4 regions of the Pseudoalteromonas sp. SCQQ13 genome follow, and region 1 is predicted to be linked to each of the others. Evidence: predicted binding sites of a transcription regulator. Region 1 holds the regulator's gene; each other region holds the start of a gene.

Region 1 (7,594 bases):
TATTTTAATTTTTGGTCTTGCTGGCCTAGTTTGGAGCGCTGACAAGTTCGTTTATGGCGCCGCAGCACTGGCGAAAAACTTTGGTGTGCCTACTTTAATTGTAGGGTTAACCGTTGTTGCAATGGGTTCATCAGCGCCTGAAATGATGGTTTCGGCTTCTGCCGCTTTAGCCGGTAAAACCGATACTGCCATAGGCAATGCCGTTGGCTCAAACATAACCAATATTTTATTAGTACTGGGTATTACCGCTTTATTGCGCCCGTTGTCTGTTTCATCAAGCACCTTAAAACGTGAAATACCTTTGGTATTAATTATTTCGTTAGCTACTTGGTATATTTTTTCAGATAACTATTTTTCATACCCAGAAGCAATTGCCCTACTTATTGGTTTTGTTGTATTTATTTTTGGACTTATTATTATCTCCCTAAGAGCTAAAAATAATAACGATCCATTTGTAAACGAAGCCTGCGATGAAGTACCCGATAACGTTCCCACTAAAAAGGCAGTTTTTTGGCTCATTGTAGGCTTGATATTACTTCCTGTTAGTTCTCACTTTTTAGTTGGCTCAGCTGTCGACATTGCAAAATTCTTTGGCTTAAGTGACTTGGTAATTGGCTTAACTATTATTGCTATTGGCACCAGTTTACCAGAACTGGCAGCGTCTGTTGCAGGTGTGCTTAAAAATGAAGATGACCTAGCACTGGGTAATATTGTGGGCTCAAATATTTTTAATATTTTAGCCGTGTTACCACTTGCCGGTATTATCAATCCATCGATAATCGACCCTTCTATTGCTAATCGTGATGTACTGATTATGATTGCAGCAACCTTGGCACTTATTGTTATGTCATTGAACTTTAGAGGCGCACAGCGTATCAATAGAGTAGAAGGTGGTTTACTGCTAAGCGCATTTTTGATTTACCAAGGTTACATCTTTAGTCAAATAGGGTAAGAGTTGTCTATGACCAAGCTAAGTTTTATCGAGCAAGGGCTACGTGTTCTTGATATCGAGCGCCAAGCACTTTTTGATATAAAACAATATGTAGATGATAATTTTCATCAGGCATGTCAGCTTATGTATGACTGCAGTGGCCGTATTATAATTATTGGTATGGGTAAGTCGGGGCATATTGGCCATAAAATTGCGGCAACTTTAGCAAGCACTGGTAGCCCTGCTTTTTTTGTGCACCCAGGCGAAGCCAGCCACGGCGATTTGGGCATGATCACTAAAAACGATGTCGTTATGCTTATTTCTAACTCAGGCGAAACCAGTGAAGTACTTAATATTATTCCAGTGTTAAAACGCCTTGGTGCAAAAATTATTTCCATGACAGGAAATACACAATCAACCATGGCCACACTTGCTAACGTGCATGTATGCATTAAAGTAGAAAAAGAAGCCTGCTCATTAGGCTTAGCACCAACAGCCAGTACCACGGCAACACTCGCTATGGGCGATGCAATGGCGGTAGCACTGTTAGAAGCACGCGGATTTACTGCCGATGACTTTGCACTATCGCATCCCGGTGGCAGTTTAGGGAAGCGATTACTGCTCACCTTAAAAGATGTTATGCACAGCGGTGTAAATACGCCTATTATAACTACTTCGCAAACTATTAAAGATGCGCTGATTGAAATGACAGCTAAAGGCTTAGGTATGACCGCCATAGTTGACGATAATCAGCAACTCGCTGGGTTATTTACCGATGGTGATTTACGCCGTATTTTAGAGCAACGCGTTGATATTCATACCACGTCAATAGATGCAGTAATGACTAAATCGTGTACCACGGCAACCCAAGATATGCTTGCTGCGCAAGCGCTTAATATTATGGAACATAAACGCATTAATGGCTTAATTATTATTAATGAGCATAATCAGCCTATTGGGGCACTCAATATGCAAGACCTACTTAAAGCAGGAGTATTATAAATGCAATTTGAAGAACTCTATCAAGCGCTAAGTGATGACGCTAAAGCGCGCGCAAAAAAAGTAAAACTACTTATATGCGACATTGATGGCGTATTTTCTGATGGCCGAATTTATCTTGGCAACCAAGGTGAAGAGCTAAAAGCATTTAATACAAAAGATGGCTTTGGTATTAAAGCACTTATTAACAGCGGCTTTGAAGTAGCGGTTATTACCGGCAGGCACTCGCAAATAGTACAACAACGTATGACCAGCTTAACCGTGCAGCATATTTATCAAGGTCAAGAAAACAAGCTTATTGCCTACCAAGAACTTAAAAACAAGCTTAATTTGAGCGATGAGCAAATTGCTTATATTGGTGATGACGGCCCTGATATGCCTGTTATGGAGTTAGTTGGCTTTGCAGTCGCAGTAAACGACGCGCACCCACTAATTAAACGCTTAGCACATTACACTACGCAAATGCCGGGTGGTTTTGGTGCAGTAAGAGAGCTAACCGACTTACTTATGCTTGAAAACAATAAACCATTAACTAGCCAAGGCACCAGTTCATGAATATAGCGCGCATAGTCTTAAGCGTTTTATTCATCACCTGTATGGTTTGGCTTTGGTACCCTTATTTTACTCAGGTAAATACGGTTGCTAAAGCCGACTCAGAAGTAATAGCTAAACCCGATTACACCGCCATTGAGCTAAAACAAACAGCTTTTGACGAAAACGGTGAAATTAGCCATAAAGTAACTGCGGTTAAAACGGAGCTTTACGAGCAGCTAGGATTTACCTTATTCGAAAAACCTACTTTCATATTGTACGACGACAGACAAAAAACGTGGCGTATCAATGCTGATGAAGCAACACTTTACGATGAAAGACAATTAATTTTAGAGGGTAATGTAACTGCCCAAAACTTAATTGATGGCGCAATGATAGACAAAATTACCGCCGACAATATTCAAGTAGATATAATGCTACTCACTATGCGCAGCGAACAGCCCGTTATTATAACTGGACCGAATTTAAAGATCACCGGTAAAGGCCTTGAAGCCAATTTAACAACCGAGGTGATAAAACTAATTAACCATACGCGAACACTATATTATGACCAATAACCTTGCAAAAATACTTATTATTCCATCGCTTATACTTGTATTTAATAGTAATGCGGCAGAGCAAAGTACTTCCCCATTAGCTAATCAAATTTCTATTAGTGCTGACCGCCAAGAAGGCCAACTAAAAGAAAACGTTGGTATTTTTGAGAAAAACGTCGAGATAATTCACGGTAATCGTCGTATCACCGCCGATCGTTTAGAAGTACATAAGCGCGACGAACTTGGCGATAATAAACAACTATTAATTGCCACGGGCAGCCCTGCATATTTTGAAGAAAAGCAAGCAGATGGCACTGTCATGAGCGCCAGCGCTAACGAAGTACGTTACGATGTAGCGAAACGTTTTTTAACCCTGGTAGGAGATGCAAACATTTCTCAAGCTGGGCAAAAAATTACGGCTAAAAGCATCACCTATGATATAGAGCAACAGCTTATAAGTGCTGAAAAAGATGAAAACTCAACTGATCGGGTACACACTATTTTAGTGCCTGTAGACGTAAAAAAAGAACAAAAACTCAATAAAGGTCAGCCATGAGTACATTAAAAGCAGAGCTATTAGCAAAAAGCTATAAAGGCCGTGAAGTTGTTAAAAATGTAGGACTTGAAGTAAAAGCTGGCAGCATTGTTGGTTTACTTGGCCCAAATGGCGCAGGTAAAACCACTACCTTTTACATGATTGTAGGCTTAGTACCTAGCGACAAAGGTAAAATATTAATTGATGATAACGATATTACCTTACTTCCTATGCACAGCCGTGCTCGTTTAGGTATTGGTTATTTACCACAAGAATCTTCTATTTTTAGAAAGCTCACTGTGTATCAAAATTTAATGGCTATTTTAGAAACGCGTAAGCAACTAAATAAACAAGCCAGGGAAGAAACCCTAAATAGTTTATTGGACGAATTTAGCCTGCAACATATTCGCGACAGCTTAGGTATGGCGCTATCTGGTGGTGAACGTCGCCGCGTAGAAATAGCACGTGCTTTAGCTGCAGATCCTAAATTTATATTGCTTGATGAGCCCTTTGCTGGCGTGGATCCTATTTCAGTACTCGATATTAAAAAAATTATAGAACACCTTAAAAATCGTGGTATTGGCGTACTAATTACCGACCACAATGTAAGGGAAACCCTTGATGTTTGTGAAAAAGCCTACATTGTTTCTCATGGGGAGCTAATTGCATCTGGTACTCCTGAATTTGTATTAAACGATAAAACAGTACGTGATGTTTATTTAGGCGAGCAGTTCAAACTGTAATATTTATGTTATTACTATAAGCATCTGCTAAGATTAATCATATCAATTTATAAGGATTGTTAGAGATAAATGAGGCAATCATTACAGCTGCGCATGGGCCAGCAACTTACAATGACTCCGCAACTGCAACAGGCTATTCGCTTATTGCAGCTTAGTACCTTGGATCTCCAGCAAGAAATACAAGAAGCACTTGATAGCAACCCATTACTTGAAGTTGATGAACAAGATTACACGGAAGAATCAGCAGGTAAAAACGAGCAAAAAGCAGATGACATTACTGTTAGCGCCTCTGCTGACGACACCCCAAGCGAGTATGAGCAAGATAGCGGTGAAGCACTAAATAAAGACACCATAAGCGACGACATGGCCATGGATGTATCATGGGATGAATATATGAGCGCAGCGCCTGCCTCTTCATCAGGGCCAATGCCTGAAGATGAATCTATTTATCAAGGTGCATCAACCGAAACCCTGCATGAATACTTAATGTGGCAATTACAGCTCACCCCTTTTAGCCCTACCGACGAAGCTATTGCCATAGCTATCGTTGAAGCCGTAGATGACTCTGGTATTTTAACCCTCAGTTGCGAAGACCTTTTAGCAAGCTTTAACCAAGAAACTGACGACGAACACGAAGTAGAACTAGATGAAATAGAAGCAGTGCTAAAGCGCATTCAATTATTTGATCCTGTTGGTATTGCAGCTCGCAGCTTGCAAGAATGCTTATGCATTCAATTAAATCAATTTGATAAAGACACCCCTTATATTAACGAAACAAAAATGGTGTTAACTGATCATATCGATTTACTCGCTGCTCGCGACTATCGTACGTTAATGAAAAAAACTAAGCTCAAAGAAGAAGAGCTTAAAGAAATAATGACACTTATTCATACGCTTAATCCTAAGCCTGCGGATACTATTGTCAGAGAAGAGTCTGAATACGTTATACCTGACGTGTCTGTTAAAAAAATAAAAGGCCGCTGGGTGGTAGAGCTAAACCCTGATAGCATGCCAAAAATACGTGTTAACAGCCAATATGCGGCTATGTCTCGTACAGTAAAATCCAGCGGTGACAGCCAATTTATTCGCTCGCACTTACAAGAAGCTAAATGGTTTATTAAAAGCCTAGAAAGTAGAAACGAAACACTCCTGAAAGTAACTAATTGTATTGTTAAGCAGCAACAAGCGTTTTTTGAACATGGCCCAGAAGCCATGAAACCTATGGTATTAAACGATGTTGCCGAAATAGTTGAAATGCACGAGTCGACTATTTCACGGGTCACTACGCAAAAATATATGCACACTCCACGTGGCATTTTTGAGCTTAAGTACTTTTTTTCAAGCCATGTAAGCACCGAAAATGGTGGCGAATGTTCATCAACTGCCATACGTGCCCTGATTAAAAAGTTGATAGCTGCAGAAAACTTAGCCAAACCATTGAGTGATAGCAAGATTGCAGATATATTGGCTGAGCAAGGAATTAAAGTAGCTAGACGGACAATTGCAAAATATCGCGAATCTCTGGCTATTCCCCCGTCGAATCAACGTAAAAGCTTGATTTAAGACGTACAACAAAGAGGAAAATGCTGATGCAACTAAACTTAACTGGTCGTCATGTAGACATTACAGACTCATTAAGAGACTATGTAAATAATAAATTTGCAAAGCTGCAAAGACACTCAGATCACATAACTAATGTGCATGTTATTCTCGATGTAGAAAAATTAAGTCAAAAAGCTGAAGCAACAATTTTTGTAAGTGGCGCTGAGCTATTTGCATCGACCGAACACCAAGATATGTACGCTGCCATTGACTCGTTGATTGACAAACTCGATCGTCAAGTAATTAAACACAAAGAGAAGTTTGCTCGACACTAACACTATGAAATTAAGCTCACTTATATGCCAGGACTGCAGCAAAGCTGTGGTCCTTTTTAATAGTAAAAAAAGAATTTTAGAATTCATCAGTGAACTCGCGCATAAAAAAATGCCGTATTTACCTCAGCAAGATATTCTCACTGCTTTATTGGCAAGAGAAAAGCTAGGTAGTACCGGTATTGGCCGAGGAATAGCAATTCCACATGGCCGTATGAGCGGGGCACAAGAGCCTCTTGCCTTAATTTTAATAAGCGAAACCGCTATTAATTTTGATGCAATTGATAATCGTCCAGTTGATATTTTTGTTGCGCTTATAGTGCCCGATGGCGATAACCAGCAGCACTTGAAAACACTAGCCACAATAGCTGATAAACTAAACGATAAAGAGTTTTGTAAGCAATTGCGTGCGGCAAAGTCTGATGAAGCGTTATACCAAGTTATTTTGGATCAATCCTAGTTACTAATAAAGGGGTGGTAAATGGAATTAATTATTATAAGTGGCCGTTCAGGTTCTGGTAAGTCAGTTGCTTTACGTGTTGTAGAAGATTTAGGTTACTATTGTGTAGATAATATTCCGGTAAATTTGCTGCCTTCATTAGTGCGCAGTGTCTCTGATAACTACGATAAAATAGCCGTTAGTATAGACGTGCGTAACCTGCCTAAAGACCAGCAGCAGTTTAACGATATCCTTGAGTACTTGCCCGACTTTGCTAAACCAACGTTATTTTATTTAGATAGCGACGATCAAACGTTAATCCGCCGTTATTCAGAAACACGTCGTTTGCACCCGCTTTCGATTGATTCGCTACCGCTAGATTTAGCAATAAAAAAAGAAAAAGAATTACTCGATGTACTCGTAACGCGGGCTGATCATGTCATTGATACAACCGATTTAAGTGTGCATCAACTTGCTGAATCTATGCGTGAAACCATACTCGGTAAAAAAGACAAACAGCTTATCATTACCTTTGAGTCGTTTGGCTTTAAGCATGGTATTCCCAAAGGTGCTGATTATGTTTTTGATGCGCGTTTTTTACCAAACCCACACTGGGAACCGGAGCTCAAGCCTTTAACTGGATTAGATCAACCAGTAAAAGATTATTTAGCTAGTCATAGTATTGTGCAAAAATTCACTTGGCAAATTCAAACCTTTGTACAAACGTGGTTACCACACCTAGAGCGTAATAATCGCAGTTATTTAACCATTGCTATTGGTTGTACTGGTGGTCAGCACCGCTCAGTTTATTTAGCGCAAACAATTGGTGAAAGCTTTGCTATGTCTCACCCTAATGTAAAAATTCGCCATCGCGAGCAAGAAAAATAATTCAATTTAAATAATCATCTGTTCAGCTTAAGTAGAGTATCTTATGCGCTTAGAAAATACATTTTTAATAAAAAACAAGCTAGGCCTGCATGCTAGA
Region 2 (7,594 bases), on a different contig from region 1:
AAGCGCTTAATATCATCAAGCGTTACTATTTGTGCATGCTCCATACGGTTACGTAGTAAAATTCCGCCGGTTGCTTTAAATACATTTTTATAAGCATCTAATACAACGTGGTTAGCTTTGTCGCCAATTGCATGGGTGTTGGCACTAAAACCGCTTTTAAAACTAAGCGTAAATAGCTCTTCTAGTTTTTGCTGGGTTTCGAGCATTAAGCCATGGTGGTTTTTTCTGTCGGCATAATCCTCAATTAGCGCCGCGCCACGCGAACCTAATGCGCCATCAGCATAAACCTTAACGCTGCGAATAGACATAAAGTCGTTGGCATCTTGGTATCGACCTGCTTTTAACATAGTTTTTAAATCAGGACTCGCGCCACTGAGCATTGCCACAATACGCAGTGGTAAATTGCCTAGTTCACCGCGTTCTTTGTATAATTCCCAAGTGGTTTTATCTATACCCGCATCATGGGTTGAGGTAATCCCTAAACTTAATAAATGATTACCGGCAGCATCTAAAGAGTCACTAAGAGTTTGTTTTGATGGTTTTGGCATAAATTGTTTAATTAACGATTCTGCTTTATCTACAAATATACCAGTAGGATTGCCAAATTCGTCTTTAATAATTTCGCCGCCTTCTGGCGATTGGGTGTTTGCAGTAATGCCCGCAAGCTCTAGGGCTTTGCTATTTACCCAAATAGCGTGGCCATCAATTCTCGATAGTACAATAGGGCGATCGCTCACTATTTTGTCTAAATCGGCAGCGGTAGGAAACTGCTTTTTTTGCCACAGCTCTTGATTCCAGCCACGGCCAATAATCCAACCTTGTTTGTTATTTGCAAATACCTTGAGTTTATTAGTAACTTCATCAATAGAAAGCGCACCGCGTAAATCTAATTGTGACAGGTTATTACCTAAACCAATAATGTGACCGTGTGCGTCAATTAAACCCGGTAGTAGCGTATTGCCATGAGCGTCAATAAGCTTGGCATCAGGAAAGCTATTTTTTAGCGTATCGCCGCCAAGTTTAACTACTTTACCGTTTTTTATAACTAAAGTAGAAAACTGCTGCACTTCACCTTTGTACAAAGGTGTGTAGCCGTTGGCGTTGTAAATAACTTTAGTTTGCGCAACCGCAAGGCTTGAGCCTGCGCAAAGGCAAGCGAGTAGCAAAGGTTTGATTATTTTTTTGAGTGGCATAGTGAGCTTATTTTTATTGTTAATGGCTTTAACATAACAAACTCACTTTTATAATACCAACCACTTGAGGTGGTTGGATTGTTATTTGTGCAGAGTAAGCCAGTTAATTTATTGGTAAATTAATTACTGACTTGCATAAAGTGTAAATTCGCTTAAAGAAAGGTGGCCGTCTTTGTCTTTATCGTAACTTGCAAAACGAGACCATAGGGCAGGGTCACTGGCTGTTTCTGCTCGGCTTAATAAGCCGTTTTGGTTACGATCAAATTTTTCAAATTGCTTGGCAATGTTATTGCTGCTGGCAAAGCTTGGTGTGCTACAAATACTAAGCGCAACGAGCGCTATATAGCTTATATTTTTCATAAATTACTCAGTAGAGGTTATTCGTAAGATAATTTTTAAATTCAACCAATGAAATTTTATTATCTTGGTTTTTATCCCATTTGCTAAAGTTGTTTAGTAAGTGCGGTTGAGCCTCAAGCTCATGGTGAATTAAATAGCCGCTTTGATCTGTATCAAGGTGATCAAAACGTTGCTTTACATCAAGTGCTAATGAATTAAAGCTTAGTAATAATAAGCAACTAACTAAACAAGCGCGTATCTTCATGGTGCTCCTTCGCAAAGCTCATTTTAATGTCATTCGTAATAAAATAAAGTACTTGCCATAATTTAACGCCCAACATTAAATCCATTTACACACTCCCTCAGGGGTTATAGCAAATACTTTTAATTAATTTTACAAGACCAAACTTGAATTTAAACTTAAGGCTTAAACGCCTCAAACTCTTTTTTAGAGATCATTTCATCGTTATTTTCATCTAAATCAGAAAACTGTTTCATTACTTCTTTATCTTTTTTGGCTTCGGTAATAGATATTTTTCCATCCATATTTTTATCTAAAAAAGCAAAACGAGCATTAAACGATGAAGCCAGGGCAGTAGCACTAATAACTAAAAACAGTAACGAAAATGCGGCTATAAGCTGTTTCATAAAAAACTCCTTTTGTTACTAGGTTAGTTACTTAATAAACTGTTTAAACTCATCTAGCGACAGCTGACCATTTTGATCAGTATCTATTTGTGAAAAGTTTTCATGAAGTACGGCGTCCTCACCAGCTTCAGCTTCGCTGAGAGTACCGTTACTGTCTTTATCAAGTTCATTAAAAGTAGCTTGTACATCCATTGCCAGCGCGTTAGCGCTCAAAAAGCCTAGCGCAACGATTGGCATAATAATTAAAAAGCGATTACTCATGGTCATTTCCTTATAAGATAAACTTAGATTAACTATTACAAAAACGATGCCAATTATTTTTATCCTTTAAATTCAGTTGCTTATGGTTTTTGGTGTTATAGGTTAAGCAAGTTTTACAGGTATCTGTGTGTTTTTTGCAACGAAATTTGGCTTATAAATAAAGAAGCAATACAAATCAAAGAGTTGAGTTGTTGCTGTTTGGCAACAGGCAGCTTTACAGTACGAATAACAGATATATAAATTGATTCAGCTAGTGTATAACTTAAACGCTTAATAATAGGCTGTTTAAAGTTACTAAAGGATGGATGCAATGCCAGCAGCGATGGCTGAAAAATACAAAGCAATACTTAATTGGCGCCCTAATTTAATTAGCCAGTTTGTAATGAGCATGTTGCTGTCGTTATTACCCTTATCGTTAGTGGTTATTGTATTTTTAAATGCGCTTAATAAGCAGTTAGCTGTAACTCAGCAAATTGTTAGTAATAACTACCAAGTAACTAAATCGTTTAATATTTTAAAACAAGAACTCAATAGTTTAGAGCGCGCTACTCGGCAAAATTGGGTACTAAAAAGTGAGTCACTCGATACGCTCATAGTTGATAAGTGGCAAGCATCGCTACAAAGTATTGAAGATCTTACACGTGTAGCGCCCAGTAAAAGTCACACCGCACAATGGCAGCGTTTAACGAATACTCTGCAACTAGCACACACTCAACTTGTTGAACAAAAACAACAGCAGGTAGCCTTATTTTTACCTATTAGCGATTTACTCGCCGAACTTACCTTATGGTTACGCGATAAAAGCGAAACCCAAATTACTAATAATCAAAAAGAAATAGCGCAGTTACAAACTTCATTTATTAACTGGCTGGTGGCGCTAATTCCGCTAACACTCTTAGTAGGAGGCGGTTTTTTGTGGCGTATAAGTGGCCGCTTAAAAAGCCTGACTAAAATTATTGGTAAATTAGGGCAAGGTGACTGGCAACAAAAAATAGCCGTGCAAGGCTCAGCAGAGCTAGTTGAATTAGGTAATAAATTACAATGGGTGCAAGCTCAGTTACATATACTTGAGCAGCAAAAAGACACCTTTTTACGCCACGTTACCCACGAACTTAAAACACCTCTAGCCTCAATGGTCGAGGGCACCGACTTGCTCAGCGATGAAATAGTTGGCCCTATAACTAAAGAGCAACGCGCAGTACTTGAGCTTATTAGCCAGTCTATGGTGCGCCTTCGTACTATGATTGACAGCCTACTTAGTTATAACGCGATTCGTACTAGTAAAGACAGCGTAAGTGAGGTTGAGTTTAATCATTTAATTAATAAAATTAATAGTCATTTTGAGCACCGCCTAACAGCCCGAGAGCAAACCCTTATTTGGCATAACAACTTACCTAATAAGGCGCTTGCGTTACCTGGGGAGTTAATTGAAATGATTTTAGTGCAATTAATTTCTAATGGCTTAAAGTTTTCACAACACGGGCAGGCAGTATCTATAGCGTTAACCTTTGAGCACAGTAAGCTAAAAATGGCGATAAGCGACGAGGGATGCGGAATTAAAGAGCACGAAAAAGCACATGTTTTTAGCGCATTTTATCAAGGTAAGCATAGCAAAAATGTTACGCTACAAGGCAGTGGCTTAGGCTTAACTATTGTTAAAGAGTCAGTAGAGCAATTAAACGGACAATTATTAATAGAGCAAAATGAACCCCAAGGTTGTCGATTTTTAATTACGCTTCCCATAATAACAAATCAAGGAGTTAACTAGCATGACCTCGCGTTTAATGGCTATTTTATGTGTGTGTGGCAGTGCCATCATTTTATCGGGGTGCAAAACTAATAACCCCCAACAGCAAGTGGTTGATAGCCCAGTGGCGCAAACTCAAACTAAAGTAACGAGCGATAAAAACAGCCAGCCAAGCCCAAAGCCTCGGCCTAAAAGCGATCCTATGTATCCCCCTGCGGAGCAAGTAATAGCCTGGCATGCTAATAAATGTGGTGGTTTTAAGTTAACCCCAGATAACAAAGATTTTGTTGGCGAAAAAGAACTAAAAAACTTTTTTCAATTTATGTGTTTAAACACTAGTAGCGATCCTAATACGGTAATGAGTAAGTTACTTAAACTTGACCAAGCTTACTATTGGCCAGACGATATAAAACAGTATTTATGGCTACAAAAACAACAAGTAACACTACAAATAAATGCTAAAAAAGAGCAGCAAGCACTTAATAATAAAATGCAACAAACGCTCTCGTCATTAGCAACCATAGAGCAGCAACTGTTATTACGCGAAGAAACTAAGGAGCAGTAGTTATGCCAGCAATAAAACCGCAAGGTGCAAAAGTATTATTAGTGGATGACGATGCCAGCTTATTAAAATTGCTCGCTATTCGTATCGAATCAAAAGGCTACGAGGTTACCACCTGCGAGAGCGGCCTAATTGCGTTACAAATATTAAAAAGCCAAGTGTTCGATGCCGTAGTAACCGACCTGCGCATGGACGAAATGGATGGCATGGCACTGCACCGCCAATTGCAAAGCCGCTATCCGGCATTGCCCGTTATTATGATGACAGCGCATGGCTCTATTCCTGATGCGGTAGAGGCTACCAAACAAGGCATTTTTGCATTTATTACCAAACCAATAGATAAAGACGAGTTATTCGACAGCTTAGCAAAAGCGATAGAAATACACGGCGTAAATGCCGATGAAATAATACCCACTAGCAATATAGTTACTCGTAGCGGCGCTATGCTACATTTGCTAGAGCAAGTTAAACTGCTAGGGCCAACGCAAGTTAACGTATTAATATCGGGAGCCAGTGGTACGGGTAAAGAGTTATTAGCTCAAGCTATTCATCAGCATAGCCATGTAAGTAAAGGCCCATTTGTAGCGATAAACTGCGGCGCAGTACCGGGTGAACTGCTAGAGTCAGAATTATTTGGTCATAAAAAAGGCTCGTTTACTGGGGCAATAAAAGATCACCAAGGACTGTTTCAACAAGCTGAGGGAGGCACCTTATTTTTAGATGAAATAGGTGATATGCCGCTTAATTTACAAGTTAAGTTACTGCGCGTATTGCAAGAAAAAACCATACGTCCAGTCGGTTTTCAAGAAGAAATAGCCATAGATGTTCGCATTGTATCGGCAACTCATAAAAACCTCCCCGAAGCGATTATAAATCAGCAGTTTAGGGAGGATTTATACTACCGCTTAAACGTGGTTAATTTAAAACTCCCTCCTTTGTGCGAGCGTCGCGAAGATATAAGTCTACTTGCACAATACTTTAGCGCCAGTATTGCAAAGCGAATGAAGCAAAGCGAAAAACACTTTGCCAACGACGCCATGCACGCACTCGTGCGTTACGACTGGCCAGGTAATATTCGCCAACTTCAAAACGTGGTAGAGCAAGTTGTAGCACTTACCCCAAGCGAAGTTATTTCAGAGCATTTAGTGCTAAGTGCATTAAATAGCAACGAAAAAAATGTAGAGCCATTGTCGCTAAACGACGCTAAAAAAGAATTTGAACGCGACTACGTAATAAACACCCTTAAAATGGCTGGTGGAAATGTCGCCGAAGGCGCAAAACTAGCTAAACGTAACCGTTCAGATTTTTATAAACTGATTAAAAAGCACAATATAGATGTTGATAATTTAGCTTAAATAACCAATTTATAGGAACTAAACATGCAGTTATTTATGGTGTATTTAGGTGGGCGAATTCAGGGCTGTCATATAGAAATGCACGACATTCGTTTTGTAGTTGGGCAAAACATTGAGCAAACCTATACTAAATTAAAAAGCCAATGGGTGGGCGACAAAAACAGCGTGCATATGGATAGCTATATGGCAATTAACCACATAGATGGTTATAAAGTTACAGTAAGCGACACGCCCGTTGAGCAAACTAAACAGCTTTACTTTGTAAACTTAGGCGCCTACAGAAGCGATTTAATGGCTGAGCAACACGACTTTGCACTGTATGTAGCAAGCAGTAGTCAAGAGGCCAAACAGCGCGCTAAAAACGATTTACTCGCTGGCTTTAGCCATATTCATAAAGATGATTTACACGACGTAGACGATTGCTTTGCAATAGATTTACTCGACAGCCAGCTTAGTATAAAACTGACCCCAAGTGGGCAAGCACAAAAAATTAAACCTGATTGGTTTGGTTATCATGTACTTTAAACACATAACGCAGGATTAAGAATCCTGCTCGTTTTGTTCTTCTTTTTCGCTTTTAGCCGCCATTTTAAAGGCTACAACCACTAAGCCAAACATTGCAAATGGCAGCGCTGCTAACATGTATTCAATCATGTTACTGTCTTGATAATCCGCTTGCATAAAAAAGTGCCCCACCACACACATTAAAATAACCACCAGTAATATAGGCAGTAGCATGAGTTCTTTTTTTGCAGAGTGCTTTTTCATTGTTGTTATGACTTTAGCTAAAAATAAAGCGCTATTGTAATGAGCAAGTTAGCGGTAGGTCAAACTACTCAGACTTTTAATATGGTTTTGGGTATAATTAGTACCATTAATTGCGGTTTTGGTATTTGTTTTTGGAGGTTACGTGGATAAAGCATTGGAGCAGGTTTACCTAGTTGGTGGTGCAGTGCGTGATTTACTGCTAAAAAGAGCATCAAATGACAACGATTATGTTGTTATTGGCGAAACGCCACAGGCAATGGAAGCGCTAGGCTTTGTGCCGATAGGTAGCGACTTTCCGGTTTACTTACACCCAAAAACCAAAGAAGAATATGCACTTGGGCGCACTGAGCGTAAAAGTGGTAAAGGCTATACCGGTTTTGTGGTTGATGCCAGCCCAGATGTGACTCTAGAGGAAGACTTAGCCAGACGTGATTTAACTATAAACTCTATGGCGCTCGATGCTAACGATAATATAATTGACCCATTTAACGGCCAACAAGACCTTAAAGATAAAATACTGCGCCATACAACAGATGCATTTGTAGAAGACCCAGTGCGGGTGTTGCGTATAGCTCGCTTTTTAGCCCGTTTTGGCAGCGAGTGGCGTATACATCCGAGCACTTATGCACTAATGCAACAGCTTAAGCAGCAAGGCGAGCTTAATCATTTAGTGCCAGAGCGAGTATGGTTAGAGACCGAAAAAGCCCTGGGTGAAAAGCAT
Region 3 (7,594 bases), on a different contig from region 1:
ATTCATCCGTTAGATAATTTACGCGTACTCAAGTATTTAAGTAACGAACTAGGGGTAGACGATGAGGCTAAAAACACTTGGTATCGCCACTGGGTAGAAGTAGGGTTTGAAAAAGTAGAGCATCTACTTGATAGTAATAACGCTTTTTGTGTGGGTGAGCAACCAAGCCTTGCCGATGTATGCTTAGTACCGCAGGTATTTAATGCTATTCGTTTTAATGTAAATATGGCCGCATATCCTAAAATAGCAGCCATTTATGAGCGTTGTAATAAGCTCGATGCATTTATTGATGCCGCACCACAAAATCAACCTGATGCAACCTAGTCTAAATAATTAGCCTAGGTAATTAACCCAGAAAATTAGCCTTGTAAGGCACTGTGCACCACAGTTACATGGTCAATTAATTCTAAGCCCAGATCAGTTAAATAACCGCCATCTGGGCTATCTATAATTCCTTTATCAAATAAACGTTGTGCGGCGCTTAACAAGCTAGGCTCTGCGTCTGAATGAAGTTTAATTCCCTGCATTTTACTTTCACGCGGAAATTTAGCTAATAGTGTAAATTCATCGATCATTGTTTGGTTAAATTGCATATATTTTCACCTATTTATTGTTCTGTGTTTTACTAAATATAAATATACCCAAGTCAAGAAAGCGCCTTTTTTATAAGCAGCTGTCTAATGTTAAGGTGCTATAAAATACCCAATTACGCATTTTTATGGTGTTTGTGTATACCTTACCCTAGCATGTTTTTTAGCTTAGTGTATTATTTTTAAACCCGCGACAATTTGAGACTAAAATGCGCCATTTATTAATCTTATGTTTTTATATTAGCTGCTTAAGCTATTCGCTACTCAGCCATGCTAATACAATTAAAACCCACTCTGTTATCGATGCTAATCAGTTTGTAAATACCGACACAAGTTGTTGGTACGACAATAAACGCTACAGCGAAGGAGCGTTAATACAAATACACTCATTTACGCTTATTTGCGGGGCTAAATTTGTACAACATAACAACAGTCAACTAATTTGGCTTAAACTCGACAAACAAGGCAATGCTATTTACCCTACTAAGCCCGCTACAATTACAGTGAATTAGCCTCTACGAGTGAATTAAGTTACACTATGCGCAGTTTAAATAAGTAGTGTAGCTATGGATAATCAACCTAAAAACCCTTTACATGGGGTAACGTTAGAACAAATACTTGTTGAGTTAGAGCAACGACTTGGCTGGAGAACTTTGGGTGAACAGGTTAAAATTAAATGCTTTACTGATGCACCAAGCATTAAATCGAGCTTAAAATTTTTGCGTAAAACCCCATGGGCACGAGATAAAGTAGAAGCACTTTATATTCATACCATAAATAACAAGCCAATTCGTAGACCCAAAAGTGCACCAAGGCCCACTTCCGATAGAGCACCTGATACATCGGGCTTTGTTTGGCCTTCGATCAAAAAATAAATAATAAAACGGCGTGTAATAACGCCGTTTTATAGTTTTATAGCCGTGTATTATTTATCTAGCTGTTCTTTGCAAATAACGTTTAATGATCCAGGTGAGATTGTAATAACTAATTTGTTAGAAGTTTTCACCTCTCCATCTACTACGTATTTAATCTCTTGCTCTGCACTTACTTCCACTCTTTTAGCATTTGTATGATGCGAATTAATAGCTAAATGTGTTTGTGTAATGCTGCTAAACATAAGCTCGGCAATACTCAGTACTGTAGTGCCATTTTCTTTATTGGGTATTAACCAATTCACATCAAGAAGCCCGTCACTATGATCGGGCTGCCCGCCACCTTGAGCTAGCAAAGTAGTAAATGGTGCGGCATTAGCAACAATAAAACTATTGGTACTCACTTGCGTTGGTTCGTTATCATCAAGCTTTATCGTTAATACTTGTGCTTTTTGTTCACCAAAAGCTTGTAAAAAACCATTTAAATAGGCCAGTTGCCCAGATTTGTTTTTAGCTTCACGGTCGGCTTTTTCAATCATGGAGTGTTCAAAGCCAATTCCTGCCAGTAGTAACATTAGCTCGTCGTTACAATAAGCTGTGTCGATTAAACTTGTTTGCCCATCAATAATTAAATCACAGGCTTGTTCAACAGGAATAAATTTTGATTTTATGCCCATTAACACATGCGCTAATGCGTTAGCCGTGCCTAGCGGAATAATACCCAACCTGCATTTAGTGTGCACTAATACACTGGCCACTTCTGTCACTGTGCCGTCACCACCACAAGCAATAATAATATCTGGCTGCTCTTTTATTGCCTTTTTAGCAAGCGCTACGCCGTTAACTTCTTTTGAGGTTGTTAATACGGTTAAGTCGTAATAAGCCGATAAACTAGCAATAATTAGGTGTTGTTTGTCTTGCCACATTTTTGTGCCCGACACTGGATTTGCAATCAAAAATGCTTTGTTTTTAATTACTAACTCACCTTTTTTATGGCGCTTAGCTAAGTGATGTAATTGGCGTTTATTAAGATTAGCTGTCTCGCGAGTTTCTTTTATTTGTGCCAGTATTTGATGCACATCGGCATCTTTATTTTGGCTAAGCAAGTAGGCCGCCATTACAAACACAGAGCGCCCGCGCCCTAGAGCACAATGCACCACCACACGGCGATCTTTTTGTACATGATGATGGATCCAATTAATTGCTTGGTTTAACTGCGAATGCGTAGGAACGCTATGATCGAGTACCGGAATGTTTAAATAATTAATGTTTTCTTGCGTAGAGCTCCACTCTAAACCGTCAAACTCGCACGTTACATCAAGTATTGCGGTAATACCGTTTTCTTTTAGCGTATCTATGTCAGAGGGAAATAATCGACATGCCAAAAACAAATGTTCATTAATCTTTTGAATAGGCGGCACTTTATCGTGTTTACGAGCCCACGCATTGTATAATTGTGCGCCAAATAAAAAAGGAATAAACGCCCAGCGAATATAAAAAGGGATAACGCCGTTTTCTCGTTTTCTAAACACTTTTGCTATATCGAATATATAAGCGCCCCCCACTAAAAGTAGTGACAATGCACTCCAATAAAATACAATCGAAAAGTAAATTGAGTTAACTTCCCAGCCAATAAATATGAGTATAAATGCCAATAGTAAGTAACTAATTGCAGCCCACATATGTTCTCCTTTTATAATATATGCTCGTTGTTGTTATATTTATTAATCATGCCTTAATATTGTAAAAGCAAATTTCACGCCAGCATTTACTTATTCCTCGCTAGTTATGTTATTGATAATTAACATTTTAATTTTTATTTATTAAGCCTTTTATTAGCCCACTTATAAACCGTAGCTACTTTTACACTATAGTAGGTTAATTGTTCACACTGGTATAAAGTAACAGCAATACTCTTTGTTTACTTGTATTGAGCTGTATTACAGCTAATCTATAAGCACATCTAAGCATGTTTTTGCATCCACAAACAACTCTCACACGTTTATTTAACTAATAATAAAAATATTAAGGTAATCATGGAAAACGACGATTTACTCCCCCTTTTGTGTTCAACCGCTCAAGGCGATAAACACGCATTCGCTAATCTTTATCAGCAAACCAGCGGAAAATTATTTGCTATAACTTTAAATATGTTAACAAACAGAGCGCATGCGGAAGAAGTATTGCAAGAAGCTTTTATTAAAATTTGGCATAACGCATCTGAGTATAATTCATCTAAGGGAACGGTTATTAGCTGGATGATCAGCATTGTTAGATACCGAAGCCTTGATGCGCTGCGCTACAACAAAGTGCGCAAGGAGCAATCACTAGGCGACGACGATATAAACGAGCACGATATTGAGGTAAGTTATGCCGAAAACACCAAACTCGTAAGCTGTATAGAGCAATTAGAGCCACAGCAAAAACAAGCGATTCACTTGGCCTATTACAAAGGCTTAAGCCACAGTGAATTAGTTGAACATATCGACACGCCTTTAGGTACGGTAAAAAGTTGGATCCGCCGTGGACTAGTTCAGCTACAAAGGTGTTTAACCCTATGAATTATAATAAACCCGAGGTATTAAATGCACTTGCAGGGCAATATGTACTTGGTACGCTATCAAGCTCAACCCGTAAGCGTTTTCAGCGATTACTCCTCAACTCCAGCAAAGCACGTGAGGCCACAACAATGTGGGAGCAAAATTTAAATAATTTAGCCAGCGCTATTACGCCACTAGCACCAAGTGACGACTTATGGCCAAAAATATTACAACAAATTGAAAACCAGCCCCAACCAACGAAAACAATAATTCGTACACAACCTTCAATTTGGCGCACTTGGTCGTTTGTTGCTACAGCAGCTTCAATTGTATTAGCCTTTTTAGTAATGCAACCGGCCACTAATGTTAGCAATATTCAGCAAATTGCATTAGTGCAAAATAAAGCGCAGCAACCGTTATGGTTTATTGATGTTAATGAGCAGGCTTTATCAATTAAGGCAAGTAGTCAGCTTGTTGCTAAAACAGATAAAGACTATGAGCTGTGGATGATACTAAAAGACCAAGACGCACCAATATCGCTGGGCTTACTCCCTAAAACAGGTAGCAAAACGCTAGCTAAAAACAGCCGCTTTAAAGCCAGTAATGTTGCTCTATTGGCTGTAAGTTTAGAACCTATTGGCGGCTCGCCAAACGGCTCACCAAGCGAAGTACTCTATACCACCGAATTAGTACTTTTATAATTACTAAAAACAGCTCTTTTATCTTTTTTCAGTAATAAGGTATTAGAGCTAAAAATAGCAATAATTAACAAATAAAGCACATAAATTAAAGATAAGTTAACTTTCTTGCATCCAATTTAAACCCTGCCTCGTATTACTAATGACTTCAATCAAAAACTAAAGGACAAAGTCATGAAAGCTTTTACTCCATCAATACTCGCAGTTGTTATATGTGCTACTTTTGCAAGTGCACCAAGTGAAGCATCAAGCCATAGAGAAGCGCCTAATATCAGTCGTTTTCCAACATTAGACTCTACCGATTTTTATGTTTTTAATAGTTATGAGCAAGGTCGTGGTGACTTTGTTACCTTGATTGCTAATTACATTCCATTGCAAGATGCCTACGGTGGTCCTAATTACTTTGCCATGGATCCAGATGCTACTTACAGCATTCACATTGATAACGATGGTGACGCTGTTGAAGATATTACTTTTGCATTTAACTTTAAAAGTATGTTGCCTAATAATAATCAAGGTGTGCAATTAACCGTAGGCCCTGAGGGCAATCAGCGTACTGTATCTGTACCACTAAAAAATGTCGGCGGTATTACGGCAGGTAATGATAGTGCAGCTAACTTTAGTGAATCTTACACCGTAAGAATGATCAACGGTCCGCAAAAAACAGGCACTAGCGTACAGCTTAGTAACACTACTACTAGCTCAACTACTTTTAATAAACCGCTTGATTATGTAGGTAATAAAACCTTTACCTCAAAGCAAGATTACCAAATGTATGCCGACCAATTTATGTATCAAGTCGCTATTGCGAACTGTGATGGCATGGCTAAAGTGTTCGTTGGTCAACGTAAAGACCCTTTTGTAGTTAACCTAGGCAAAACCTTTGATTTAGTAAACTACGTACCCGTTGAAGGCGACAGTGCTGCGGGTGCTGGTGATGGCTCGGGCTTTCCTGGTGGCATAACACAATCGGCAGATAACGATGATTTAGCTGATAAAAACATTACCTCTATAGCAATTGAAGTACCTAAAAGCTGTGTGGTTGGCTCAGGTAATGGCGTAATTGGTTCGTGGACAACAGCAAGCTTACCGCAAGCGCGTATTTTAAATCCTAATGCTAAGTTTGCAAATAACGCAGTTAACGGCGGCGCATTAACGCAAGTTTCGCGTTTAGGTAACCCACTGGTTAATGAGCTAGTAATTGGTATTAAAGATAAAGACACCTTCTCTACTGCGCATCCTAAAGATGATGGCCAATTTTTAGATTATGTGTCGCATCCTTCACTGCCTGAACTATTAAATATTTTATTTAAAGATGCGGTTAATACCACCCTAGGGACAAATTTTGCAACGCTTGCACCTACAAACTTTCCACGTAATGACCTTATAACCGCATTTTTAACTGGTTTTTCCGGTGTTAACCAGCAAACAACAGTAACGCCATCAGAAATGCTGCGTTTAAACACTAAAATTGCAGCAACAGCACAAGCTGAACAATCAACATTTGGGGTAGTAGGTAATGATTTAGCCGGATTTCCAAATGGCCGTCGCCCAGGTGATGACGTTGTTGATATAGCACTAAGAGTTGTTATGGGTCGTTTATGTCACCCTATCCCGGTAGCAGGCGTAGACACTGATTTAGGGCTTTGTAAACCAGAGGATGCTGAAGTAGGTACTGTGCAATTTACCGATGGTGCACCTGTAAATGCCACTATGATGGATGCAAGCTTTCCCTACCTTACTACCCCACTTGCGGGTTCTAAATAAGGAGTAAAACAATGCGTAATTTAAAATATACACAGGCATATTTGCTTATAAGTGTTTTAGCAATGAGCGGCTGTGGTAGCGATAATGACAACGAGCCAACAGTGGCTGTTAATGTTGCTCCCACAGCAAGCGATGCCATGGTTACCACGCAAACTGAGGTGGCTATTAACGACATGCTTGACGCAGCAGATGCCGATGGCGACACACTTGCCTACAGCATAACAACACAGCCCACACTCGGCAGCGTAGTTGTAAATACCGATGGCACATACACCTACACGCCCAATAAAGAACAAACAGGGTCAGATAGCTTTATGTTTGGTGTGTCTGATGGGGTTAACAACCAAGTAACAGCAACGATAAGTATTACTATTGAAGCGTTGCAAGTCGACTTTGCTCAGTTTGCAACCGATGCATTTAATCAACCTGCTAACGCTGAGCCACTGTCTATTAACGGCCGAGTATTTACCAACACCGAAACAGATGTTGGTGGCCTCCACCCTGCAACAGGTAATTAATCAGTAAGTCATAATCAAAGCTGACAGGCCACGGATGGCTTTTTCAAAAGGACTATAAAATGCAATTATCTTACACCAAATTAATTTTGCTACTTGTGGGTATGTTATTTTCAAGCAATGTATTTGCCAGTGCTTTTACCCCCGCCGATAATGATATTATTGCCCCTAGCAACTCAAATATAGTAGCTCAACTGTCTGTTGCTGAAATAAACGAACTAGTTATAAATAGCCAATATGCTGGGCAAACTGAACGTTTGCAAGGTGTGTTAAAAACACATTTAGCAACTTTGTATAGCCAAAACCCCACTCCACTAATTGGTTATTTATATGCACGAGTTCTACAAAAAGAGCACCAATTTGATGCTGCAATTAAAATTGCCACTGAAGTATTAGTTGCTGAGCCAAATCACAGTAATAGTCATTTATTACTGGCTAATATTTACATGACCAAAGGTGAATTTACTGCTGCCAAAGGGCATTGTACGGCATTAATTGGGCAAGTAAGCCTTATTACCGTAAGTACTTGCGTGTTAGATGTACAAAGCCAGCAAGAGCAACTAATACAAAGTTATAATGCATTAAAAAAGATTACCCATAATAAAAATATTA
Region 4 (7,594 bases), on a different contig from region 1:
TACAGCACACAACAATTAGCTATCTATCTTATTTTAGATAGCTAATACTTCATAGCAATAGGTACTTATAACACTGGTAAATAATGAAAATAATCATACTCGGAGCTGGCCAAGTAGGCGGCACACTAGCTGAAAATTTAGTTGGTGAACAAAACGAAATAACGGTCGTTGATATTGACGGCAACCGCTTACGCGAGCTTCAAGATAAGTATGACCTACAAGGCGTTGCTGGTCACGGCGCTCACCCAGATGTACTTCGCAGAGCCGGTGCGGAAGACGCCGATATGATTATCGCGGTAACCAGTTCAGATGAAGTAAACATGGTTGCCTGCCAAGTTGCGTATAGTATTTTTAATACCCCGACTAAAATAGCCCGAATTCGTTCTGAGCAATATTTAAAGTATCGAGAAAAGCTGTTTCATAACGATGACTTGCCGGTCGATCACTATATTGCTCCTGAGGCATTAGTAACTAAGTACATTCGCCGCTTAATAGACTACCCAGGCGCATTGCAAGTGCTGCAGTTTGCCGATGGCATGCTCTCTTTGGTTGCTGTAAAAGCTTACTATGGCGGTTTATTAGTAGGTTATGCGCTATCTACGCTTAAACAGCATATTCCCAATGTGGAAACTCGTGTAGCCGCTATTTATCGCCAAGGAAAAGCGATAAAACCTCTAGGCACAACAATTATTGAAGCCGATGATGAAGTGTTTTTTATAGCAGCCACTAAACACATCCGCGCCGTTATGAACGAACTCCAAAGGTTAGAGCGTTCATATAAAAACATTATGATTGCTGGTGGCGGTAATATAGGCGCAGGCCTAGCGCGCTCACTGGAAAAAAATCACAGTGTAAAATTAATTGAGCGCAGCAAAGAGCGCGCCGAGCAACTCTCTGAAATGCTCGACAACACGATTGTTTTTTGCGGAGATGCGTCAGACCAAGAGCTATTGTCAGAAGAGCATATAGATCAGGTTGATGTGTTTATTGCTGTAACCAACGATGATGAAGTAAATATAATGTCGGCCATGCTAGCAAAACGTATGGGCGCACAAAAAACCATGGTACTTATTCAACGCAGTGCATACGTTGACTTAGTACAAGGCGGCGATATTGATATTGCAATTTCACCACAAGAAGCCACTATTTCGGCATTACTTACTCATGTTCGCCGCGGCGATATTGTTAACGTATATTCACTACGCAAAGGTGCAGCTGAAGCTATTGAAGCTGTTGCCCATGGTGATGAAAATACATCTAAAGTAGTTGGCCGAACTGTAAGGGATATAAAACTCCCAGCAGGTACTACTATTGGTGCTGTAGTACGTAACGACGACGTGCTTATTGCCCACGACGATACCATTATTATGTCGGGCGACCATGTCATCATGTTCTTAATTGATAAAAAGCACATTAATATTGTAGAAAAACTATTTCAGGTGAGCGCCATATTTTTATAGCAGTACATTGTGGGTATTTTAAACACAAAAAAGCAGCTTAGTTAAGCTGCTTTTTTAATATAGGGTACTAAAGCTTTATTGTACTTTGGCAAACTCTTCTTTAGAAAGTTCGCCATTACCGTCAGTATCTAGCTGATCAAATATTTTTACTAACTGTGTATTTGCCGCAGCTTCTTGCTGAGAAATAACACCATCGCCGTTGGTATCAAAAGAGGCAAAATCCACTGCTGCATAGGCTGCTGCTGAAGACGCTAAAACTAAAATCGCAAGTGATGTATTTAATACTTTCATAATAATCTCCTAAAAATGAGAGGTCCTTCTCAGAAATCCCTGGCTGTGAAAAATAACCGAAAAAGTAATTAGTAGTTAGCAAACTCTGCTTTAGAAAGCTCACCGTTACCATCTGTATCTAACTCTGCAAATTGTGCGATTAAATCGGAATCTACCGACGCTTCACTTTGGCTAATTGCGCCATTACCATCTACATCAAGGGTATCAAAATCACTTGCTGCAAAAGCGGCTGATGACGATGCTAGAGCGATAAGTGCGAGTGCTTTATTTAACTGTTTCATAATTTAATCCTTTACTATGTTATTCAATGCTTTATCAAAAAATTAGATATACTAAGGTTTATACTTTCCTTGTTATTCTTTTTCATAAGCTCCCTTGCTTACTTAGGTTGTCTTTGGCAACACAGAATTTTATCAACCTTGCATTTTGCTTATGCTTTAGAAAATTCTTCTTTTGATAACTCACCGTTTTGGTCAGTATCAAGCTCTGAGAAAATACTCATTAACTCTGCATCAACAGCAGCTTCGCTTTGACTAATTGCGCCATTACCATCTACATCAAGGGTATCAAAATCACTTGCTGCAAAAGCGGCTGATGACGATGCTAGAGCGATAAGTGCTAACGTTTTATTTAATGTTTTCATAATCAATCTTCCTTCAAAGTTTATGTTAACTGCGATTAAGTGCTTCACTTTAAATCACGTTTAATGCAATACAGCTTAACTATTACAACTTCGATGCCAACATTTAAAACATCAATAACTTCAATTAGTTAAAGGTAACATGCACTTAAAGGTGATAATTAACTGTCTATTTTTGTTGCCTTTTTGCAACACACTTTAAGCCCAAACAATAAGTTCGAACAAATTCAATGCCTTACAAAAAGCAAAAAACGCCACAGATTATAAATACACACTGTAAGGAGACTGTTTAGCTGGGGTATTCAACTCGGTTACAGCTGAATAATTTTTGAAATGAAAATAACCAATAGCTTTTATTTTTATAAATAATTGTTTTTTATCGATTATTTTATTTTTATCAATGCAGGTATGCGTTATTTAAAATTAAATTTAATAAATCGCTATTTTGTTGCAAAATAGCGAAATGTACAGTTACTCGGTTTCTGATTGGAGTATTGAAGGGTCAATAAAGTGATCCCCCATAAAGCTTTTCATTTCTTCTTCGCTGGCTAATAGCTTTATTCCACAGTAAGCACCTTGAACGTGTTCTTTCACGCTACAAATTTCTCCCTGAAAGTCTTTAACTTGCTTATTACTGCTATCGAGGATGATTGAGCATTGCATCCCTTTAATGTTTTCGGCCTGGGCTTTGTCTTTAAGATCAAACTTTACGCCCGTTAGCGAAATATCTTTAATTACCCCGTCGAGTATCCTGTCATCACTAAGTTTTAGCTTGGCCGATAATAAGGTAGGTATACGAGTTTGCGAGCGTAAATCGAATAACTGCACTTGCTTTGGGTAATTAATAAAAAGTAAGCGTGCGGGATGAGATGCAACTGACATTATTTGCTGACGAAAAGCGATAACCTGCCCACCACTTCCCTCTATTAGTGCTCTTACTACCACCATTACCCCATCGTGCAGGTAGTCGCTTGCTGTAGGCAGGCGCTTTGAGCTCGGATAGTTTAAAATAATAAATCGATTTTCGAGCAAACCTATAAACTCTGTTTTTACACGCTTGCTGGCTGTTGGTGTTAAAATTTCAAGATCAACCATGGCACCAGACATTATTTGGTGTAACTTTTCTAGGTTAGTTGTTGGCATATCCTTTTCCCTAATACTCTTTATAAACTAACAATTAAATTATCCGCGCCAAAATGTAGGCGTAAACAGCACTAATAAAGTAAATATTTCTAAACGGCCAAATACCATAGCAATGGTAAGCAACCATTTAGCACCATCACTAATAGACCCATAGTGCGATGCAACATCTCCTAAGCCCGGGCCAAGGTTATTTAAACACGCTGCAGTAGCAGAAAATGCTGTAATGTTATCCATACCGGTTCCCATCAGCGCTAGCATAATAATTATAAACACCAATGCGTACGCTGAGAAAAACCCCCATACAGCTTCTACTACTTTGTCTGGCAACGCTTTGCTGCCTAACTTGATAGAATATATAGCCCGAGGATGCACTAGCCTATTAAGCTCTCGCACGCCTTGTAAGTATAGTAAGAATACGCGCACCACTTTCATACCGCCACCGGTAGAGCCCGCACAGCCACCTATAAAGCTCGAAAATATAAGCAGTATTGGTAAAAATAATGGCCAAGCCGAAAAGTTATCGGTGGCAAATCCTGCCGTACTGCTAATTGAAACAGCATGAAATAGCGCTTGGTCGAGTGTTTCATCGCCATTGGCATACACTTCATGAGACGAAAGCACGGTAAAGCAAATAACCACCAGCGCTAACTGAATACATAAAAACACTTTAAACTCAGGGTCGCGAATATAAACACTGATATTTCTACTTGCTACCGCAGCGTAATGCAGTGAAAAGTTAATGGCTGCAATAATTAAAAAGAACACACAAATAAAGTTAATTACTGGGCTATCAAAATGCCCCATAGAGGCATCATAAGTAGAAAACCCACCAATGGCGACCGTTGAGAACGCATGGCTTATTGCGTCAAACCAATCCATACCTGCAATCCAATATGCCAAGGTACACGCAAGCGTAATTGACACATATATATACCAAAGGTGCTTTGCGGTGTCGGCAATTCGCGGGGTCATTTTAGAGTCTTTTACTGGCCCTGGTATTTCGGCGCGATATAGCTGCATACCACCAACCCCTAGCATAGGTAAAATAGCAACCGCCAATACAATGATCCCCATACCGCCAAACCACTGTAGTTGTTGGCGATAAAATAATACCGATTTAGGCAAGTACTCTATACCGGTTAGTACCGTTGCTCCGGTGGTGGTTAACCCCGAAAACGCTTCAAATACCGCATCAGCCAGTGATAGGTTTGGCTCTTGTAAAAATATCAGCGGTAAGGATGCAAACGCGCCAAGTACCAACCAAAACAACACAACAATTAAAAACCCTTCCCGCGCTTTTAAATCGCCATCTTCGTGGCGGTTAGGGTAATAAGCCATTAAGCCAATAGTGACACTAAAAATAAAAGCCAAAACAAAAGGAACACCACCACCGTCTTTATAAATTAAAGACACGATTGCCGGAGGCACCATGGTAATACTAAACAGTGCAACAAGTTGCCCAAGGATTTTTATAATGGTACGAAATTGCATTTAGCGTATCGCTTTTATTATTAGTAAGTTTAACGAGTAAGATATTGTCTTACTCTTTAATGGTTAACTCAACCGCGCCGTGGCTTAAATCAAAAATATCTTTAATTGCTTGCGTCGCTTGGCGGCTATCAATAGTAATAACCCATTCAATATTAGCAGTAAATTGCTTATCGATGTTAAGCACTTGATACTTCGTTTTTAATAGTTGCTCAATAACGCCTTGCATACTGTATTCACTACTACCAATTAGCTCAATACTTGGCACTTTATTTATCGTTGATAAGTTAGCTAATGCATTATTTAATGTGCCTCCATAAGCACGTACTAAACCGCCTGTACCTAGCTTTATACCACCAAAATAACGCGTAACCACAGCGGTAACTTCACCAAGCCCTGAGCCCATAAGCACATTTAACATAGGTTTACCGGCGGTGCCATTTGGCTCACCATCATCCGAAAACCCATACACATGGCTTCCTCCTGGTTTACCCGCTACGTGAGCCCAGCAATTATGCCGTGCATCGGCATACTTAGTTTCAATACTTTTTATAAACGCTTTAGCTGAACTTAAATCTGGGGTATGTGCAATATGCACAATAAAGGTGCTTTTTTTAATCTCTTCTTGATGAAAAGCATCTGCTGCTGGGTATTTATATTCTGACATTCGTTGATGAACCAAGTTATAAACCAAAAAATGGGGCCAACAGGCCCCTCTTTATAATACAGCTAGTCTAACGCGTGATTAATCTAGCGCTAAATTTCGTGTCATATTCTCAAGGCTATCTTCGTGTACTATGATGTTATCTTCAATACGAATACCACCATAAGGCTTAAACGACTCTACCTTTTGCCAATTAATAAACTGTTTATTATCGGTTTGTGCTAAATCGCCTAGCAAAGAGTCGATAAAGTATAGTCCAGGCTCAATAGTAAACACTTGGTTTTTTTCAATTATGCGAGTACAACGCAAAAATGGATGTCCCTCTGGAGCTGCTTGTTGTGCGCCCATTTCATCAGCCATAAAACCACCCATGTCGTGCACTTGTAAACCTAGGTGATGCCCTAAACCATGTGGGAAGAAGGTAGAGGTAATTTTACGTTCAACTATTTCCTCAGCCGGTAGCTTAACAATATCAAAGTCGCTAAGTATTTGTGCAACGCTATTGTGACACTCAACATGTAAATCACCATAAAGCATGCCGGGTTTTAACCCCGTACCTAACTCTATTTGCGCTGCAGTCATTGCTTGCACTAGCTCTGCAAATTCGCCTTGTTTTTTAAAGTCATACGTACGGGTAATATCTGCCGCATAGCCATTAAAATTAGCGCCTGCATCTATTAAAAATGAGTTGTGTTGCTGCGGTGCTTTTGCCTCAAAGTGCGTGTAGTGCAAAATGGCGCAGTTTTCGTTTAGCGCCACAATGTTGCCATAAGGCATTTCGTTTTCACTTTGGCGAGTTGCCATTAAGTAAGCTTGCTGAATATCAAACTCACTGCCACCATTAAAAAAGGTATCGCGGGCAGCTTTGTGGCCATCTACTGCAATACGGTTGGCGTTGCGTAAACATTCAAGCTCATATTGGGTTTTATAAGCGCGGTGGTAATGAAAGTAATTTAGTACCGGCTCAGGATTCATAACACTAAAGCCTAGTGCTTGTGCTACTTCTAAGTATTCGCCCACATAAGCGTAGTTAGCTTTGTCGTAGGGCAATAGTTTTTCAACCTGATCGGGCTGTAATAACAATTCAATGTCAAAATACTCAGCCCAAAAATCGCGCGGCTCATCTGGCACTTTATGCCAAAAATCAACCGGACGATAAAAAATAAGTTTAGGCTTGTCGCTACCATTTACCACAATCCAGCAATGTGGATTGTCTAGTACTGGTAACCAAGCTTTAAAGTGTGGATTAACTTTAAACGGATAATACATATCATCTAAAAACTGACGCTTAGCTTGGCCCGAGTGAATAACTAATCCCTCTAACCCTTCACGTTCACAAATTGTACGAGTACGTTGTTGCAGTGTTGCAATATGTTCGGCGTATAAAACGGCTAATTTATCCATAATAAACCCATCTGTTGTATTTAACTTGCTTTGAGTCTACCACACACACAATCCATACCCAAAGCGCTCAAAATAAGGGGAACATCTAACCTTATTAGCATCCCCTTACCTTTATTAATTATCCGCCCATTTTCATTTCGAGTAGCGGCGCCAGTATATTTCCCTCGCGGTGTAAACGCGTATGATAAACCTGCCTGTAGGCAAATACGTTTTTAACATAATCGCGAGTTTCTCTATACGGGATCAATTCAATCCATAGCTCTGCTGGAATAGCTTCATCTGGTAACCAGCGTTTAATACGATGATACCCTGCGTTATATGAAGCTGTTGCCAATATTTCATTGCCGTGGTTTTTCTTTTTTAAATACTGCAAATAGCGCGTACCTAATCTTATATTTGTTTGTGGTTGATATAAGCGGCGGCTCGACACACTGCCTTTATTTACGTAATCGGCAGTACTGGGCAATAACTGCATTAACCCTCGCGCATTTGCTGATGAACGTG

The links. The regulator sigma-54, encoded in region 1, starts transcription at its own class of promoters, with help from an activator protein. The targets are predictions, from matches to a motif close to GTTGGCACGNNNNTNGNNT.
Region 2: I6F41_RS05750 (EF-hand domain-containing protein) is a predicted target of sigma-54. The motif match lies at 2,477-2,495, and genes of this name have one in related genera.
Region 3: I6F41_RS01480 (diacylglycerol kinase family protein) is a predicted target of sigma-54. The motif match lies at 3,210-3,228, and genes of this name have one in related genera.
Region 4: I6F41_RS16035 (EF-hand domain-containing protein) is a predicted target of sigma-54. The motif match lies at 2,477-2,495, and genes of this name have one in related genera.

What each region holds. Positions count from the first base shown of each region.
Region 1 is NZ_JADYXG010000002.1:125,910-133,503, forward strand. Features, by position in the region: gene I6F41_RS02290 (calcium/sodium antiporter) at 1-952, shown strand, start outside; gene I6F41_RS02295 (KpsF/GutQ family sugar-phosphate isomerase) at 962-1,933, shown strand; gene kdsC (3-deoxy-manno-octulosonate-8-phosphatase KdsC) at 1,934-2,485, shown strand; gene lptC (LPS export ABC transporter periplasmic protein LptC) at 2,482-3,039, shown strand; gene lptA (lipopolysaccharide transport periplasmic protein LptA) at 3,029-3,574, shown strand; gene lptB (LPS export ABC transporter ATP-binding protein) at 3,571-4,296, shown strand; gene I6F41_RS02320 (RNA polymerase factor sigma-54) at 4,366-5,859, shown strand; gene hpf (ribosome hibernation promoting factor) at 5,886-6,173, shown strand; gene ptsN (PTS IIA-like nitrogen regulatory protein PtsN) at 6,178-6,630, shown strand; gene rapZ (RNase adapter RapZ) at 6,652-7,497, shown strand; gene I6F41_RS02340 (HPr family phosphocarrier protein) at 7,541-7,594, shown strand, end outside.
Region 2 is NZ_JADYXG010000005.1:74,825-82,418, reverse strand. Features, by position in the region: gene I6F41_RS05770 (amidohydrolase) at 1-1,193, opposite strand, end outside; gene I6F41_RS05765 (EF-hand domain-containing protein) at 1,317-1,553, opposite strand; gene I6F41_RS05760 (hypothetical protein) at 1,561-1,797, opposite strand; gene I6F41_RS05755 (hypothetical protein) at 1,953-2,180, opposite strand; gene I6F41_RS05750 (EF-hand domain-containing protein) at 2,208-2,441, opposite strand; gene I6F41_RS05745 (sensor histidine kinase) at 2,752-4,209, shown strand; gene I6F41_RS05740 (hypothetical protein) at 4,211-4,753, shown strand; gene I6F41_RS05735 (sigma 54-interacting transcriptional regulator) at 4,756-6,105, shown strand; gene I6F41_RS05730 (DUF1543 domain-containing protein) at 6,130-6,630, shown strand; gene I6F41_RS05725 (hypothetical protein) at 6,646-6,873, opposite strand; gene I6F41_RS05720 (multifunctional CCA addition/repair protein) at 7,016-7,594, shown strand, end outside.
Region 3 is NZ_JADYXG010000001.1:343,776-351,369, forward strand. Features, by position in the region: gene maiA (maleylacetoacetate isomerase) at 1-324, shown strand, start outside; gene I6F41_RS01465 (TIGR02647 family protein) at 360-593, opposite strand; gene I6F41_RS01470 (YnjH family protein) at 800-1,102, shown strand; gene I6F41_RS01475 (VF530 family DNA-binding protein) at 1,157-1,465, shown strand; gene I6F41_RS01480 (diacylglycerol kinase family protein) at 1,516-3,144, opposite strand; gene I6F41_RS01485 (sigma-70 family RNA polymerase sigma factor) at 3,499-4,023, shown strand; gene I6F41_RS01490 (anti-sigma factor) at 4,020-4,703, shown strand; gene I6F41_RS01495 (DUF4331 domain-containing protein) at 4,875-6,467, shown strand; gene I6F41_RS01500 (Ig-like domain-containing protein) at 6,479-6,985, shown strand; gene I6F41_RS01505 (tetratricopeptide repeat protein) at 7,045-7,594, shown strand, end outside.
Region 4 is NZ_JADYXG010000024.1:35,469-43,062, reverse strand. Features, by position in the region: gene trkA (Trk system potassium transporter TrkA) at 84-1,460, shown strand; gene I6F41_RS16045 (EF-hand domain-containing protein) at 1,536-1,751, opposite strand; gene I6F41_RS16040 (calmodulin) at 1,820-2,032, opposite strand; gene I6F41_RS16035 (EF-hand domain-containing protein) at 2,182-2,394, opposite strand; gene I6F41_RS16030 (flagellar brake domain-containing protein) at 2,863-3,534, opposite strand; gene I6F41_RS16025 (TrkH family potassium uptake protein) at 3,574-5,025, opposite strand; gene I6F41_RS16020 (YigZ family protein) at 5,075-5,689, opposite strand; gene pepQ (Xaa-Pro dipeptidase) at 5,768-7,090, opposite strand; gene I6F41_RS16010 (transglycosylase SLT domain-containing protein) at 7,209-7,594, opposite strand, start outside.